Regions from separate parts of the Duganella sp. AC917 genome, predicted to be linked through region 1. Evidence: riboswitches for the same ligand, from Rfam matches in the RefSeq annotation. Region 1 holds a riboswitch; the other holds the start of a gene.
What was found. A riboswitch is a leader RNA that binds a small molecule or an ion and turns the genes downstream of it on or off. The one in region 1 is predicted to bind thiamine pyrophosphate.
Positions count from the first base shown of each region.

Region 2: linked by a shared signal. The riboswitch ahead of ACZ0BA_RS02975 (TonB-dependent siderophore receptor) and the one ahead of thiC (phosphomethylpyrimidine synthase ThiC) in region 1 are both predicted to bind thiamine pyrophosphate.

Region 1 is NZ_OZ409848.1:4,200,406-4,208,017, forward strand. It holds gene ACZ0BA_RS18235 (thiazole synthase) at 1-787, opposite strand, end outside; gene thiS (sulfur carrier protein ThiS) at 805-1,020, opposite strand; gene thiC (phosphomethylpyrimidine synthase ThiC) at 1,028-2,944, opposite strand; TPP riboswitch at 3,045-3,159, opposite strand; gene ACZ0BA_RS18250 (diguanylate cyclase domain-containing protein) at 3,379-6,519, shown strand; gene ACZ0BA_RS18255 (valine--tRNA ligase) at 6,620-7,612, shown strand, end outside.
Region 2 is NZ_OZ409848.1:672,535-680,146, reverse strand. It holds gene ACZ0BA_RS03000 (hypothetical protein) at 1-231, opposite strand, end outside; gene ompR (osmolarity response regulator transcription factor OmpR) at 466-1,233, shown strand; gene ACZ0BA_RS02990 (sensor histidine kinase) at 1,258-2,625, shown strand; gene ACZ0BA_RS02985 (hypothetical protein) at 2,625-3,374, shown strand; gene ACZ0BA_RS02980 (Imm26 family immunity protein) at 3,358-3,846, opposite strand; TPP riboswitch at 4,057-4,155, shown strand; gene ACZ0BA_RS02975 (TonB-dependent siderophore receptor) at 4,212-6,368, shown strand; gene ACZ0BA_RS02970 (AAA family ATPase) at 6,403-6,939, opposite strand; gene pnuC (nicotinamide riboside transporter PnuC) at 6,936-7,612, opposite strand, start outside.

The DNA of each region.
Region 1 (7,612 bases):
CAGCCATCGGCGACGACGGCGACGCGGCGAACTTGCGCACGATGCGCCCGGCCAGATAGGCTTCGCGGCCGGCCTGCACGCCCAGCTTCATCGCGCGCGCCATGCGCACCGGGTCCCGCGCGCCGGCGATGGCGGTGTTCATCAACACGCCGTCGCAGCCGAGCTCCATCGCGATGGCGGCGTCGGACGCGGTGCCGACGCCGGCGTCGACCAGCACCGGCACCCTGGCCTGCTCGATGATCAGCGACAGGTTCCACGGATTGAGGATGCCCATGCCGGAGCCGATCAGCGACGCCAGCGGCATCACCGCCACGCAGCCGATGTCCTCCAGCAGCCTGGCCTGGATCGGATCGTCGCTGCAGTAGACCATCACGTCGAAGCCGTCCCGGACCAGGGCCTCGGCCGCGATCAGGGTCTCGGGCATGTGCGGGAACAGCGTCTTCTCGTCGCCCAGCACTTCGAGCTTGACCAGCTTGTGGCCGTCGAGCAGCTCGCGCGCCATCTGCAAGGTGTAGACCGCGTCCCTGGCGGTGTAGCAGCCGGCCGTGTTGGGCAGGATGGTGTACTGCGACGGCGGCAGCACGTCCAGCAGGCTGGGCGCCTTCGGGTCCTGGCCGATGTTGACGCGGCGGATCGCCACCGTGACGATCTGCGCGCCGGCGGCGTCGGTGGCCTCGCGGGTCTGCTGCAGGTCCTTGTATTTGCCGCTGCCGACCAGCAGCCGCGAGCCGTATTGCCTGCCCGCGATGGTGAGGTAGTCTTGATTGTCTGTTGCATCGTTGCTCATGTCTGTTCCTTTCCTTGTTAGCCGCCGCCGATGGCGCGCACGATGTCGACCTTGTCGAGCGGCTGCAGCACGCGCCGCGGCCATTGCTGGCGCGGCACCACCGCGCGGTTGACCGCCAGCGCCAGCGCCTGGCCCGTCAGCGACAACGCGTCGACCAGCTGGTCGAGCGTCTGTTGCGGCGGCACCTGGTGCGGCGCGCCGTTCAGTTCTATCGAAATGCAGTCGTCCGTCATGCCGGCCTCACAGCTTGCGATACAGTTCGGCGCCGTTCTTGATGAACTCCACCGCCTTGACCTGCATGCCCTGTTCGATCGCCACGCCGTCGCTCATGCCGTTGGCGGCGGCGTACTCGCGCACCTCCTGGGTGATCTTCATCGAGCAGAAATGCGGGCCGCACATCGAGCAGAAATGCGCCACCTTGGCCGAGTCCTTGGGCAAGGTCTCGTCGTGGAATTCGCGCGCCTTGTCCGGGTCGAGGCCCAGGTTGAACTGGTCGTCCCAGCGGAATTCGAAGCGCGCCTTCGACAGCGCGTTGTCGCGGATCTGCGCGCCCGGATGGCCCTTGGCCAGGTCGGCCGCGTGGGCGGCGATCTTGTACGTGATGATGCCGTCCTTGACGTCGTTCTTGTCCGGCAGGCCCAGATGCTCCTTGGGCGTGACGTAGCACAGCATCGCGGTGCCGTACCAGCCGATCTGCGCGGCGCCGATGCCGGAGGTGATGTGGTCGTAGCCGGGCGCGATGTCGGTGGTCAACGGCCCCAGCGTGTAGAACGGCGCCTCGTGGCACTGCTCCAGCTGCAGGTCCATGTTCTCCTTGATCAGCTGCATCGGCACGTGGCCCGGGCCTTCGATCATCACCTGCACGTCGTGCTGCCAGGCGATCTGCGTCAGTTCGCCCAGGGTTTTGAGTTCGCCCAGCTGGGCTTCGTCGTTGGCGTCGTAGATCGAGCCGGGGCGCAGGCCGTCCCCCAGCGAGAACGACACGTCGTAGGCTTTCATGATGGCGCAGATGTCGTCGAAGTGCGTGTACAGGAACGACTCCTTGTGGTGCGCCAGGCACCACTTGGCCATGATCGAGCCGCCGCGCGAGACGATGCCGGTCAGGCGCTTGGCCGTCATCGGCACGTAGCGCAGCAGCACGCCGGCGTGGATGGTGAAGTAGTCGACGCCCTGCTCGGCCTGCTCGATCAGCGTGTCGCGGAAGATCTCCCAGGTCAGGTCCTCGGCCTTGCCGTTGACCTTTTCAAGCGCCTGGTAGATCGGCACGGTGCCGATCGGCACCGGGCTGTTACGGATGATCCACTCGCGCGTTTCGTGGATATGCTTGCCGGTCGACAGGTCCATGACGTTGTCGCCGCCCCAGCGGATCGCCCACGTCATTTTTTCGACTTCCTCGCCGATCGACGAGGTGACCGCCGAATTGCCGATGTTGGCGTTGATCTTGACCAGGAAATTGCGGCCGATGATCATCGGCTCGATCTCGGGGTGGTTGATGTTGGCCGGGATGATGGCGCGGCCGCGGGCGATTTCCTCGCGCACGAATTGCGGCGTGATCTCGTTCGGGATGCTGGCGCCGAACGACTGGCCCGGATGCTGGCGGCCCATCAAATCGGCCAGGCGCTGGCCCATCGGGCCAGAGGTCTTCAGGTTTTCCAGGTATTCCTTGCGGCGCAGGTTTTCGCGGATCGCCACGAACTCCATCTCCGGCGTGACGATGCCCTGGCGCGCGTAGTGCATCTGCGTGACGTTGGCGCCCGCGCGCGCGCGGCGCGGCTTGCGGTGCAGGTTGAAGCGCAGTTCGGCCAGCGCCGGATCGGCCAGGCGCGCCTTGCCGTAGTCGGAGGTCGGGCCGTCGAGCTCCTCGGTGTCGCCGCGCTCCAGTATCCACGGCAGGCGCGGCGTGGCGGCCAGGCCGGAGCGGATGTCGATGACGGCGTCCGGATCGGTGTAGGGGCCGGAGGTGTCGTAGACGTAGACCGGTGGATTGGCCTCGAAGCCGAACGACGCGGGCGTGTCGGACTGCGTGATAGCGCGCATCGGCACGCGGATGTCGGGCCGGCTGCCTTCCACGTAGATCTTGCGGGAATTGGGTAGCGGTTTGATCGCTGCCTCGTCCACGGTGGCGGTGGCGGACAGGAATTTGGGATTGGCGTTCATTTGGCTCCTTGGTGGGCTACAGGAGCCAGCAAAGGAGGTTGGACGGCGCCGCGCCCGAAAAATCGATGGAATCGATGGAATCGATGGCATCGTGGGATTGCGGCGTTGTCCTAAGCTTCCCTTCGCTGGCATTATCCAGATCAGGTTCGGAGGGTATTTCTCACCCGCGCATCGCATGCATTGCATGACGACGCGCAGGACCCCTAGCGTGTGCCGCCTTGCGGCAGCGGGACGATTATAACAGAGCCAACATGATAAAAACGGCCAGATCGGCGAACAAACCACAAAACGCACCAGCCGGCGCGTGGCGAAAATCCGACGCCCGGACGCCTCCCGATGGCGCTGGTGGCCGTGGTTGAGTTCGGCTGATGTATAGTCGATTTATGCCAAAATGCAACTTTCATTGCGCTATTGTCGCGCCGCCTGACCATGCCATGCCGGCGCGCCGGGGTCGATGCGGGCCGTGGCTGCGGTGGCTGGCGCTGGCGGCGGTGCCGGCGCTGATATTGTGCTGGCTGCTGGCGCCGGCGCGCGCGCTCGCCGCCGAGCCGGACCGCTGGGCCGCGCTGACCCACACGGCGTTCAAGCACCAACCGTACGCCGACACCGGCGCCGGCGTCAGCTTCGCGCAGGACCGCAGCGGTTTCGTGTGGGTCGGCACCCAGACCGGACTGGTGCGCTGGGACGGCCACCGCCCGCGCAAATTTTTCGCCGACCCGCTGCGCAGCGACGCCCTGCCCGACAATTACATCACCAGCCTGCTCGTCGACAGCGCCGGCCGGCTGTGGGCCGGCACCAGCTCGGGCGGCCTGGCGCGCTACAACGCCGAGCAGGAAACCTTCAGCCGCTTCGCGCACGGCCCGTCCGGCCTGGGCAACGCCCAGGTCACCGCGCTGGCCGACGACGGCGCCGGCGGCGTGTGGGTCGGCACCGGCGGCGGCCTCGATCATATCGACGCGCGCGACGTCGTTATCCGCGGCGGCGCGCCGGGCGCCATCGCCTTGCCGGCGCGCGCGGTCGGCGCGCTGCTGCGCGAGCGCGGCGGCGCCTTGTGGATCGGCACGCCGGACGGTTTATTGAAACTGGCGCCGGGCGCGCCGGCGCCGCTGGACGTGCCGCTCGAAGGGCGCGACGGCGGCGCCAACATCAGCGCGCTGCTGCAGGACAGCTCGGGCCGGATCTGGATCGGCACCCGCAACCACGGCGCCTTCGTCATCGAGCCGGGCAGCGCCGCCGCGCGCGCCGTGCGCGAGGGCGGGCCGGCGCCGACCCTGGCGCGCGAGCGCGTCACCGCCATCGTCGAGGCGGCGCTGGGCGAGGTCTGGCTGGGCACGGACGGCGTCAACGGCGGCATCGTGGCGGTCGATCCGCTGCTGGGGACCACGCGCCGCATCCGCCACCAGCCCGACACCCCCGACAGCCTGTACGAAAACGACGTCATGGCGCTGTTCCGCGAGCGCAGCGGCATCATTTTCGTCGGCACCATGGGCGCGTTGAGCCAGCACGATCCGCTGCCGCGCGCGGTGACGACGATCCGGACCACCGGCAACATCGGCAACGTCGGCGGCGGCGCCAACAAATTGAGCGTGCCCAGCATGCTGGCCCACCCGGACGGGCGGCTGTGGCTAGGCGTGGTCGGCGGCGGCGTCGACATCGTCGATCCGCAACAAGGCGTCATGGCCCACCTGACGCCGGCGCCGGCCGGCACGCCGGGCGCGCTGCCGACCGGCCGCGTGCTGACGATGACCCTGGGGCGCGGCGGCACCGTCTACCTCGGCACCGAGCAGGGCCTGTACCAGGCCGACGCCGATGGCGGCAACGTGCGCCGGCTGGCCATGCCGCAGCGCCGCCTTGACGCGGCGGTGTGGGCGCTGGCGCTGGTCGGCGACGTACTGTGGCTGGGCGGCACCGAGGGCCTGTGGGCGTTCTCGGGCGCCGCCGACGGGCGATGGGTGCTGCGCCGCCACGAACAGCAGCGCCTGGGCGACCCGCGCGTGACCTACCTGTTGCCGGCCGTCGGCGGCATCTGGGTCGGCACCCGCGTCGGCCTGGCGCGGGTCGGCGACGACGGCGGCGTCGAGCTGGTGCCGACGGTGCTGGCCGAGGCCGATCGCATGGCGCCCGGCTATGTGTCGTCGATGCTGCTGGACCGCCGCGGGCGCCTGTGGCTGTCGCAGTTCGGCACCGGCGTGGTGATCCTCGAGCGCACCGACGCCGACGGCCGGCGCCGCTTCCGGCGGCTCGGCAACGCCAACGGCCTCGAGGACAGCGGCGCCAACATGCTGCTCGCGGACGCCGCCGGCGCCATCTGGGCCAGCACCGACGCCAATCTGGCGCGCATCGATCCGGTCAGCTACGCGATCCGCACCTTCGGCGCGGCCGACGGCGTCCACGTGCCCACCTACTGGACCGCCTCGGGCGTGCGCACGGGCGCCGACGAGCTGGTGTTCGGCGGCCTGTCGGGCGTGACGGTGCTGCGCCCGGAGCGCCTGAGCCCGTGGCACTACCGCCCGCCCGTGGTGGCCACCCGCCTGCTGGTCGACGACCGCGAAATGCCGGTCGGCCGCTACAATGGCGGCGCTGGCGGCGCCGGCGGCGCCGGCGCCCGGGCCGCGCCGATCACGGTCACGCCGCAGGGGCGCGGGCGCGGCTTCTCGCTCGAGTTCGCCGCGCTGGACTACTCGGCGCCCGAGCGCAACCGCTACGCCTACCGGCTCGCCGGCTTCGACCAGGACTGGATCAAGGCCGACGCCACGTCGCGCCGGGCCGGCTACACCAACCTGCCGCCGGGCGACTACGTGCTGCAGCTGCGCGGCTCGAACCGCAACGGCGAGTGGTCGGCGCCGCTCGAGGTGCCGGTCAGGGTGCTGCCGGCGTGGCACCAGCGCCCGCTCGCGCGCGCCGGCGCCGGCGTGCTGGCGCTGGCGCTGCTGGCCGCGCTGGTGCAGGCGCGCACGGCCCTGCTGCGGCGCCGCCAGCGCGAGCTGGTGGCGATGGTCGACGCCCGCACCGCCGAGCTGCGCGCGACGCAGTCGCAGCTCGAGCAGCTGGCCTACGGCGACCCGCTGACCGGGCTGGCGAACCGGCGCCTGTTCAACGACGAGCTGCGCCACCTGGTGGCGCAGGCGGCGCGCGGCGGCCCCGGTTTCACCCTGCTGCTGATCGACCTCGACCACTTCAAGCAGATCAACGACACCCTCGGGCACGACGCCGGCGACGCGCTGCTGGTGGCCGCCGCCGCGCGCCTGCGGGCGGCCGTGCGCGAAACCGACCGGCCGTTCCGCCTGGGCGGCGACGAGTTTGCCGTGCTGCTGGGCCAGACCACCGAGCGCGCCACGCTCGAACCGGTGTGCCAGCGCATCCTCGAGAACCTGGCGCAGCCGCTGCCGCACGGCGCGGCCACGATGTGCATCAGCGCCAGCGTCGGCGCCGCCGTCCACGATGGCAAGGAGGGCAAGGACGGGCAGGAGGGCCAGGCCGGCGCCCACGAGGAGCTCTACAAGCGCGCCGACGTCGCGCTGTACCGGGCCAAGGCGGCCGGCCGCAACGCCTGGCGCCTGGCCGGCGAGGAGTGATTTTTTGACATGCCCGCGGCGGCGCCGTCCGCGTCCGCCGTCGCGTCATCTATAATGGCTGTTTTCGCGACCGCGTTTACTTCAATACATCAGCCAAATCATGGAATTAGCCAAGTCTTTCGAGCCTGCCGACATTGAACAATTCTGGCGCACCGAGTGGGAACAGCGCGGTTACTACACCGCCACCCTCGACGCCGGCAAACCGTCGTTCAGCATCCAGCTGCCGCCGCCGAACGTGACCGGCACCCTGCACATGGGCCATGCCTTCAACCAGACCATCATGGACGGCCTGACCCGCTACCACCGCATGCTGGGCCACAACACCGCCTGGATCCCCGGCACCGACCACGCCGGCATCGCCACGCAGATCGTCGTCGAGCGCCAGCTGGACGCGCAAAAGATCTCGCGCCACGACCTCGGCCGCGAAGCGTTCGTCAAGAAGGTCTGGGAGTGGAAGGAGAAATCCGGTTCCACCATCACCGGCCAGATGCGCCGGCTGGGCGCGTCGCCGGACTGGCAGCGCGAATACTTCACGATGGACGAGACGCGTTCGAAGGTCGTCACCGACGTCTTCGTGCGCCTGCACGAACAGGGCCTGATCTACCGCGGCAAGCGCCTGGTCAACTGGGACCCGGTGCTGGGCACGGCCGTCTCCGACCTCGAAGTGGTGTCCGAAGAGGAAGACGGCTCGATGTGGTACATCAAGTACCCGCTGGCCGACGGCAGCGGTTCGCTGACGGTGGCCACCACCCGTCCTGAAACCATGCTTGGCGACGTCGCCGTGGCGGTCGATCCGACCGACGAGCGCTATCAGGCGCTGGTGGGCAAGATGCTGGTGCTGCCGCTGGTCGGCCGCGAAATCCCCATCATCGCCGACGAATACGTCGACAAGGCCTTCGGCACCGGCTGCGTCAAGATCACGCCGGCGCACGACTTGAACGACTACGCGGTGGGCCAGCGCCACAAGCTGCCGATGCTGTCGATCATGACCCTGGAAGCGAAGATCAACGACGAGGCGCCCGAGGCGTATCGCGGCATGGACCGCTTTGTCGCGCGCAAGCAGATCGTCGCCGACCTCGACACGCAGGGCCTG
Region 2 (7,612 bases), 3.5 Mb from region 1:
CATCTCGGCGTTGCGGCTGGCTTCCTGCATCGCGCGGCGCTGTTCTTCGGCACGGGCCTCATAGCTGTTGCGCGGATCGACCTGGCGCTGCTGGTCGGCCTGGCGCGGATCGGCCTGGCGCTGATTCTGGACCTGCTGAGGCCGATTTTCCTCGCGGCGTGGTCCGTCGCCGGGATCGGCATAGGCCAACCCCGCCCCCATCAGACCGCAGCACAGCAATAAAGAACCCATGGAGGATCGAACGCAAAAAGATGCGCTTGCTGCCGCGTGTATTTTTTTGTGATCGATGAACATGATGTTCCTAAAAGGCTTAATCCGTGCTTGAAGTGTATGATGCTTTAACCGAGCGGGTAAGACCAATTGGGTAAAGTTTGTAACACTTTGTAATGGGTCGTCACAGACGTTTTCGCCAAACGGATATGACGTTACCATAGCGACATCAATAAGACAATTCTGACAGAGCAAATGACTAGCACAACGACTGAATCCGGCAACACCTCGGCCAACCAGCACGGCCACCAGGCCAAGATCATGGTGGTGGACGACGACGTTCGTCTGCGCGATTTGCTGCGGCGCTACTTGACCGAACAAGGTTTCAACGTCTTTACCGCCGAAAGCGCGACAGCCATGAACAAGCTGTGGCTGCGCGAGCGCTACGACCTGCTGGTGCTGGACCTGATGCTGCCCGGCGAAGACGGCCTGTCGATCTGCCGCCGCCTGCGCGGCGCCGGCGACCAGACGCCGATCATCATGCTGACCGCCAAGGGCGAGGACGTCGACCGCATCGTCGGCCTCGAAATGGGCGCCGACGATTACCTGCCCAAGCCCTTCAACCCGCGCGAACTGGTGGCGCGCATCGGCGCCGTGCTGCGCCGCCGCGGTCCGGACGAGATTCCCGGCGCGCCGTCGGAAACGCCGCAATCGTTCGAGTTCGGCCAGTTCGTTCTGGACCTGGGCACGCGCACGCTGAAGAAAAACGGCGAGACCGTGCCGCTGACCACCGGCGAGTTTTCGGTACTAAAAGTATTCGCCCGCCACGCGCGCCAGCCGCTGTCGCGCGAGAAGCTGATGGAACTGGCGCGCGGCCGCGAATACGAGGTGTTCGACCGCAGTCTGGACGTGCAGATCTCGCGCCTGCGTAAGCTGATCGAGCCCGATCCATCGAGCCCGCTGTACATCCAGACCGTCTGGGGCCTGGGCTATGTGTTCATCCCGGAGGGGCAGCCGCGCTAAGTCGCGACAACCGCGAAGATGCGCATGAAGTCTCTTTCGAAGTTCCGTTTCGCTTTTCGGCTGGCCAGCATGAAAAGCGGCCTTTTCTGGCGCACCTTCTTCCTGCTCGGCGCCTTGACGACGACCAGCATGACCGCGTGGGTCGGCATGATCAGCGTGGTGCAGCACGAGCCGCAGGTGCAGCAGATCTCCGCGCAGGTGATCTCGGTGGTCACCATCACCCACGCCGCCCTCACCCACTCCGCGCCTGAACTGCGGCGCGAGCTGCTGTTCGACCTGGTGTCCAACGAAGGTATCCGGGTGTTCCCGCTGGAGGAGGACGACAAGGTCGAGCCGCCGCCCAAGAACGCGCTGATGCCGGACATCCAAAAGCTGGTCAAGGCCAAACTGGGTGCGGACACGCGCTTTTCGGCCAAGGTGAATGGCGTCTCGGGCTTCTGGGTCAGCTTCCACATCGACGACGACCAATACTGGCTGATGCTCGAACGTGAACGCATACGCGGCCTGACCGGCATCCAGTGGCTGGGCTGGGCCAGCGTGGTGTCGGTGGTGTCGCTGCTGGGCGCGGCCTTCATTTCCAGCCTGATCAACCTGCCGCTGCGCCGCCTGACCAAGGCTACCCGCGCTTTCGCGCAGGGCAAGCGGCCGGACCCGCTGCCGGAAAGCGGCCCGGCCGAAATTATGGAGGCCAACCGCAGCTTCAACCAGATGGTCGACCAGCTGCAGCAGGTTGAATCCGACCGCGCCGTCATCCTGGCCGGTATTTCGCACGACCTGCGCACGCCGCTGGCGCGCATGCAGCTCGAGGTGGAGATGGCCAATCTGTCGAACGAGGCGCGGGAAGGCATCCAGTCCGACATCGGCCAGATGGACGCCATCATCGGCCAATTCCTCGATTACGCCAAACCGACCGAGGCGTCGAGCTTCACCAACGTCGATATCAGCGAACTGCTGGCCGACACCGCGCACGAAGCCGAGCGTTTGCAGGACGTGCGCGTGACCACCGACATCGCCGCCGACGCCCATGTGATGGGCAACAGCACGGACCTGAAACGGGTGTTCGACAACCTGGTCGAAAACGCCCGCCGCTACGGCAAAACACCGGACACCGATGTCACCGCGATCGATATCCGGTGCGCCGTCAAGGGCTCGGGCGCGTCCCGCCGCGTCGTCATCGAGGTGTCGGACCATGGCTGCGGTGTGCCGGACGACCAGATCGAACAACTGCTCAAACCCTTCACACGGCTCGACGCCGCGCGCGGCCAGGCCAATGGCGCCGGCTTGGGACTGGCCATCGTCGACCGCGTGCTGCTGCGCCACGGCGCCGAGCTCACGCTGAGCAACCGCGAAGGCGGCGGCCTGGAAATCCAGATCGCCATGAAGGCCGTCTGATGCCGGGCAGCCCGATAGGTCTACGATTTTTTGCCGGCGCGATGGTGCCGGCGCTGCTGCTAGCGCTGACCACCGGCGCCGGCGCGGCGCCAAAGCAGCGTGTCGAGCAACGCATCGAACAGCGCATCGAGCAGCGCGAGCCAAGCGCCGAGGAACGCGACTCGTTCGATGAATTTTTCCGCGCTCGCAATGCGGCGCAACCGCAGCGGCCCTGGGGTGCGGCGCCGTTGTTCGCGCCCGCGTTCGAGGTCGAGCGCCAGCGCGGCAAGCCATGGAACGTGATCGCCCGTGTCGATTCCGCGCCACGCCGGTCGGCGCCGGATCTGTGCCGGCAAATCCGCTCCAGCTTTATCTACGACGCGGCCAAGCCCAAGGGCGAGCGCTGGACCGACGCGGCCGAGGCGCCGCAATGGTACGTATGGCTGGCGCAACCCAACATCCCATGCCAGGCGGCCAGATATACGGTATTGATGGATCAGGCCGTGCCGCCGGCCGATGCGGTGGCATTGCTGAGGCAGCACCGCGAGCTGCTGATACGCGCCCGGCTACTGTTCGCAGGCAACTCCCAGTGCGCACGGCAACGCGCCCTCACCTTCCGGCTGGCCGCGCTGAAGCCGGCGGCCGCGACGGCGGGGGCGCCGCTGATGTTCGGCCTGGTGTTTGAAAGCGACCGCGACACGGTCGCCACGGTCGCCGTACGCAAGCACCGTGGCGAATACGTCGCCTGGAACGTCAGCTGCTCCGGTTGATCGGATGCTCGCGCGATTCGAGCAACTTGGTGAGCAGCAATTCGGTCGAACCGTAACCGTACAGCGAGTCGGCCTCCAGACCCGGCGTATCGTAGGGCACTGATTCTTCCCGTTCGGAACGACTCGGATCGTTGTCGGAATACGTCACGCGCCAGGCGCGCTTGAGGGCGTCGGCGCGGCGCAGGAATTGTGGCATTGGCCACTGCGCCGGATTCCAGTCCGGGGCTTCGCCAAGCACGCGCCAGTGACCACTGGCCAGCGCCATGTCACCCACGCGCAGCACCTTGACGGCGTCCTGCGGCTGCAGGGTAAGAAGCTCTTCGATCGCCGGCAACCTGTCGAGTTTGGGCCCAAACAGATAGGCCAGCATGATTTTGCTGCCGGGCGATAGCCGCGCGACCAGGCCCCAACCGTAGCCACCGTCGAGCAACGGCACCGCAAACCAGCTTCCTTCATGATACGACTGCCTCATTCCACTCCTTTCGCTAGCACGAACCAGCAAAGTGGCGCCGAAATGCACTGACGAACAGGACATACCGCCGCCTCCACATATGCTGTGACTGCTTCATTGGCGCCGTGCGGCGCAAATCAGCAGTCTATCGGCGCGGCGCAAAACGCGTCGCACGCCACCGCACGCGAGCGCACACTTACGCGCAGGCGTATCGACAGCTGTGATACACTTCCGGCTCGCTAGGGGTCCTGGACATATTGTTCCGGGTGAGAGATACCCTTCGTACCTGATCTGGATAATGCCAGCGAAGGAAAGCGCAAAGTAGTTCTCCCCTCCTTTGATGGCTCTCCTCGCGGCTTCCAGCCGAGAACAAGTAGAGAGCAGACATGTCCACACCAAAATTCGCAGTTTCCGTCATCGCCCTGGCGGTGTTCCATGCATTTTCCGGCGCCGCCGTTGCCGCCGACTCGACAGCCGGGGCAGCCGACGCCGCCGCCGAGCAGTCGATGCCGGAAGTCATCGTCAGCGCCACCAAGACGCGCGCCAACACCGCCTCGGTCGCAGGCTTCGGCAACGCCCCGCTGCTGGAAACGCCGGCCTCGGTCAGCGTGCTGACGGCACAACAGATGCTCGACCTGCAAATCCGCTCGACCACCGACGCCGCCAGGTTCGACGCCAGCCTGAGCGACTCGTACAACGCCGTCGGTTACGCCGAGCAATTCTCTATCCGTGGCTTCAAGCTCGACAACGCGTCCAGCTACCGCAAGGATGGCATGGCGATCCCCGGCGACACCCAGATCCCGCTGGAAAACAAGGAACGCCTGGAAGTGCTCAAGGGCCTGTCCGGCTTGGAGGCCGGGGTCTCGGCGCCGGGCGGCATCATCAATTACGTCACCAAGCGCCCGACCGATACGCCGCTGCGCACCGTCGTGCTGGAAGCGCGTGAGCGCGGCACCTTGTACGGCGCCGTCGATGTCGGGGGGCGTTTCGAGGATGATCGTTTCGGCTACCGCGTCAACGTCGCCGGCGAGCGCCTGCGCTCCTACATCAAGGGCGCGGACGGCAACCGCAAGTTCGTCTCCGCCGCCTTCGACTGGCGCATCTCGCCACAGGCGCTGCTGCAGATCGACGCCGACTACCAGCGCAAGTCCCAACTGACCGCGCCGGGCTTCCAGCTGCTGGACAACACCACCTTGCCGGTGGTTGATGCGGACACGATGCTCAACGATCAACCGTGGAGCCGTCCGGTGGAAACGACCACCAGCAACATCGGCGCGCGCTTCGAATACAAGTTCTCGTCCGACTGGAGCACCACGGTCAGCGCCAACCAGCACCACTTCAAGCGCGACGACTACACCGCCTTCCCGTACGGCTGCGGTCCGGACTTCTATCCTGGCTACTGCGGCAACGGCGACTACGACGTCTATAACTACATCAGCCTGGGCGAGAAGAAATCGCCGCTGACGGTGCAGGCGCTGGTACAAGGCCGCTTCGCCACCGGCGCGGTGGCGCATGCGTTCACGGGCGGCGCGTCGTTCCAGAAAAACAGCGAAAAATGGGGCGACTACCTGTACGACTACTCGGGCGTCAGCAATATCTATCACCCGGTCGTCGTGGCGCCGGCGCCGGGCAGTAGCGGCCCGGTATCGGAGCGCCGCCATGGCAACGAACGCTCGCTGTTCGCGCAGGACATCGTCAGTCTGAACGCGCAGCTCAAGCTGCACGCCGGCGCGCGCTACGTGCAGGTCAAACGTGTCCAATACGTTGGGTACAACGACGATGGCGTGCTGCTGCCGGATACGAACACCGACGCCGGATTCTGGCTGCCGAATGTGGCGCTGGTCTACAGCCTGCGTCCCAACGTCTCGCTCTATACATCCTACGCGCAGGGCCTGGAGCTTGGCGGCGTTGCGCCTATGCAGACCAGGAACGAGGGCCAGGCGCTGTCGCCGTCCAAGTCCAGGCAGGTGGAAGTCGGTATCAAAGCCGATATCCGTCCGGACCTGAGCGCCACCGTCGCGCTGTTCGAGATCCGCAAAGGACTGGAATATACCGATGCGGGGAATTTCTTCGTTCGCAATGGCGAAGCGAAGAACCGTGGCCTGGAAATGGCGCTGAACGGCCGCGCCACGCGCGATCTGACGGTGGGCGTGTCTGCCACGGCGCTGAACACCAGGCAAAGCGATACAGGCCTGGCTAGCCTGGACGGCAAGCGCGTGACCAACGTCGCCGCTTTCAAATCGTCGGTGTATGCGGACTATGCGGTGCCGCAAATCGAAGGTCTGGCGCTGAACGCGAACTGGCAGTACTCGGGCAAGAAGGCTTTCGATCCTGAGAACCAGGTGTTCGTGCCAAGCTACCATGTGCTGAATTTGGGAGCGTCGTATGCCACGCGCATCGCAGGCGTTTCGACGATCTTGCGCGCCAGCGTGAACAACGCGCTGGACAAGTTCTACTGGCGCGATGTGACGCAGGATCTGGGCGGGTATTTGATGCCGGGAGCGTCGCGCACGTTCCGCGTATCGGCGCAGTTCGACCTGTAACGCGTGATTGGCGGGGCGGTTCGGCGATGGCGGATTACAGGGCCGTCTCCAGCAACCGCTCCACCTGCGCCAACCGCTGTACAAGATCGCCGGACACCAGCACATACGGTATCGCGCGTGACGCCAGCTCCTCCATCAACAGACGGTTGATGGTCACACTGACTTCTTCGCACTCGCGCTGCAAGCCATCGGCAACCCACGGAATATCCGGCGCGGTCACCAACGTCAGCGCATAGTCGCGACTATGCCCATCGGCAAGCCGCGCCAGCTGGTCGTCAATACCGCCGAAATAATGACGGCTATAGACCGCCGTCATCAACGGCGCGGTGTCGCAGAACAGATACCCGCACGCGTCCCGCGCCGCAGCGTCCTCACGTTCACGCTGTGTGCTGGCGATGTGAAACTGGTCCTGCGCCACCGGCACCCGTCCCTGCACATCGACGAATTCACGCAGATACTCCGGCACCCAGACAGTCCGATAGCGCTGCGCCAGCGCGGCCGCCAAAGTGGTTTTGCCGGAGGAAGCCGTGCCCAGTATCGCCACGCGCCGTGGCAACGCCGCCGATGTCATTCCAGTACCAGCCTGCGGCCGCCGGTCTCGTCGCCTTTGCCGTCACCGCCGCTGCCGCTGCCGATGCCGGCCGACTGCTGCCAGGTGCGCAGGCCGACCACCGCCATGCCGACGAAGACCGCGTACAAAATCGCCGTCAGTATCAGGTGCTTATGCAGATAAAGTCCGACATACAGCACATCGACAACGATCCAGACATGCCAGTTCTCGACCTTCTTCCGCGACAGCAGCAATTGTCCGACCAGGCTGCCGGCCGTCAGGAAACCATCGGAACGCGGCACGTCGGTATCGGTGTACGTCTTGAGAAACCACGCCAGCAACACAAAGGCGGCCAGCCATGCCGCCACGGCGATCCAGCGGCCGCGCGCGTCGAGCGCGGTGACCGCGAGCTTTTCGTGGCGATCGTCACCGTGCAGCCACTGATACCAGCCGTAGAACGAGACGGTGATAAACACCAGTTGCAGTCCCATGTCGCCGTACAGCCGCGAGCCATAGAACACCAGGCCATAAGTGGCCGACGAAATGATCGCGAACAGCCAGGCCCAATGGCTCTGGCGGATGTTGAGCCACACCGTGGCCACCGACAGCATGAACGACACCAGTTCCAATGGGGTCGTGGCGAATCCCACCAGGTGCAGCGGCAAATTCAGGTACCCCAACAGAACCGATAATT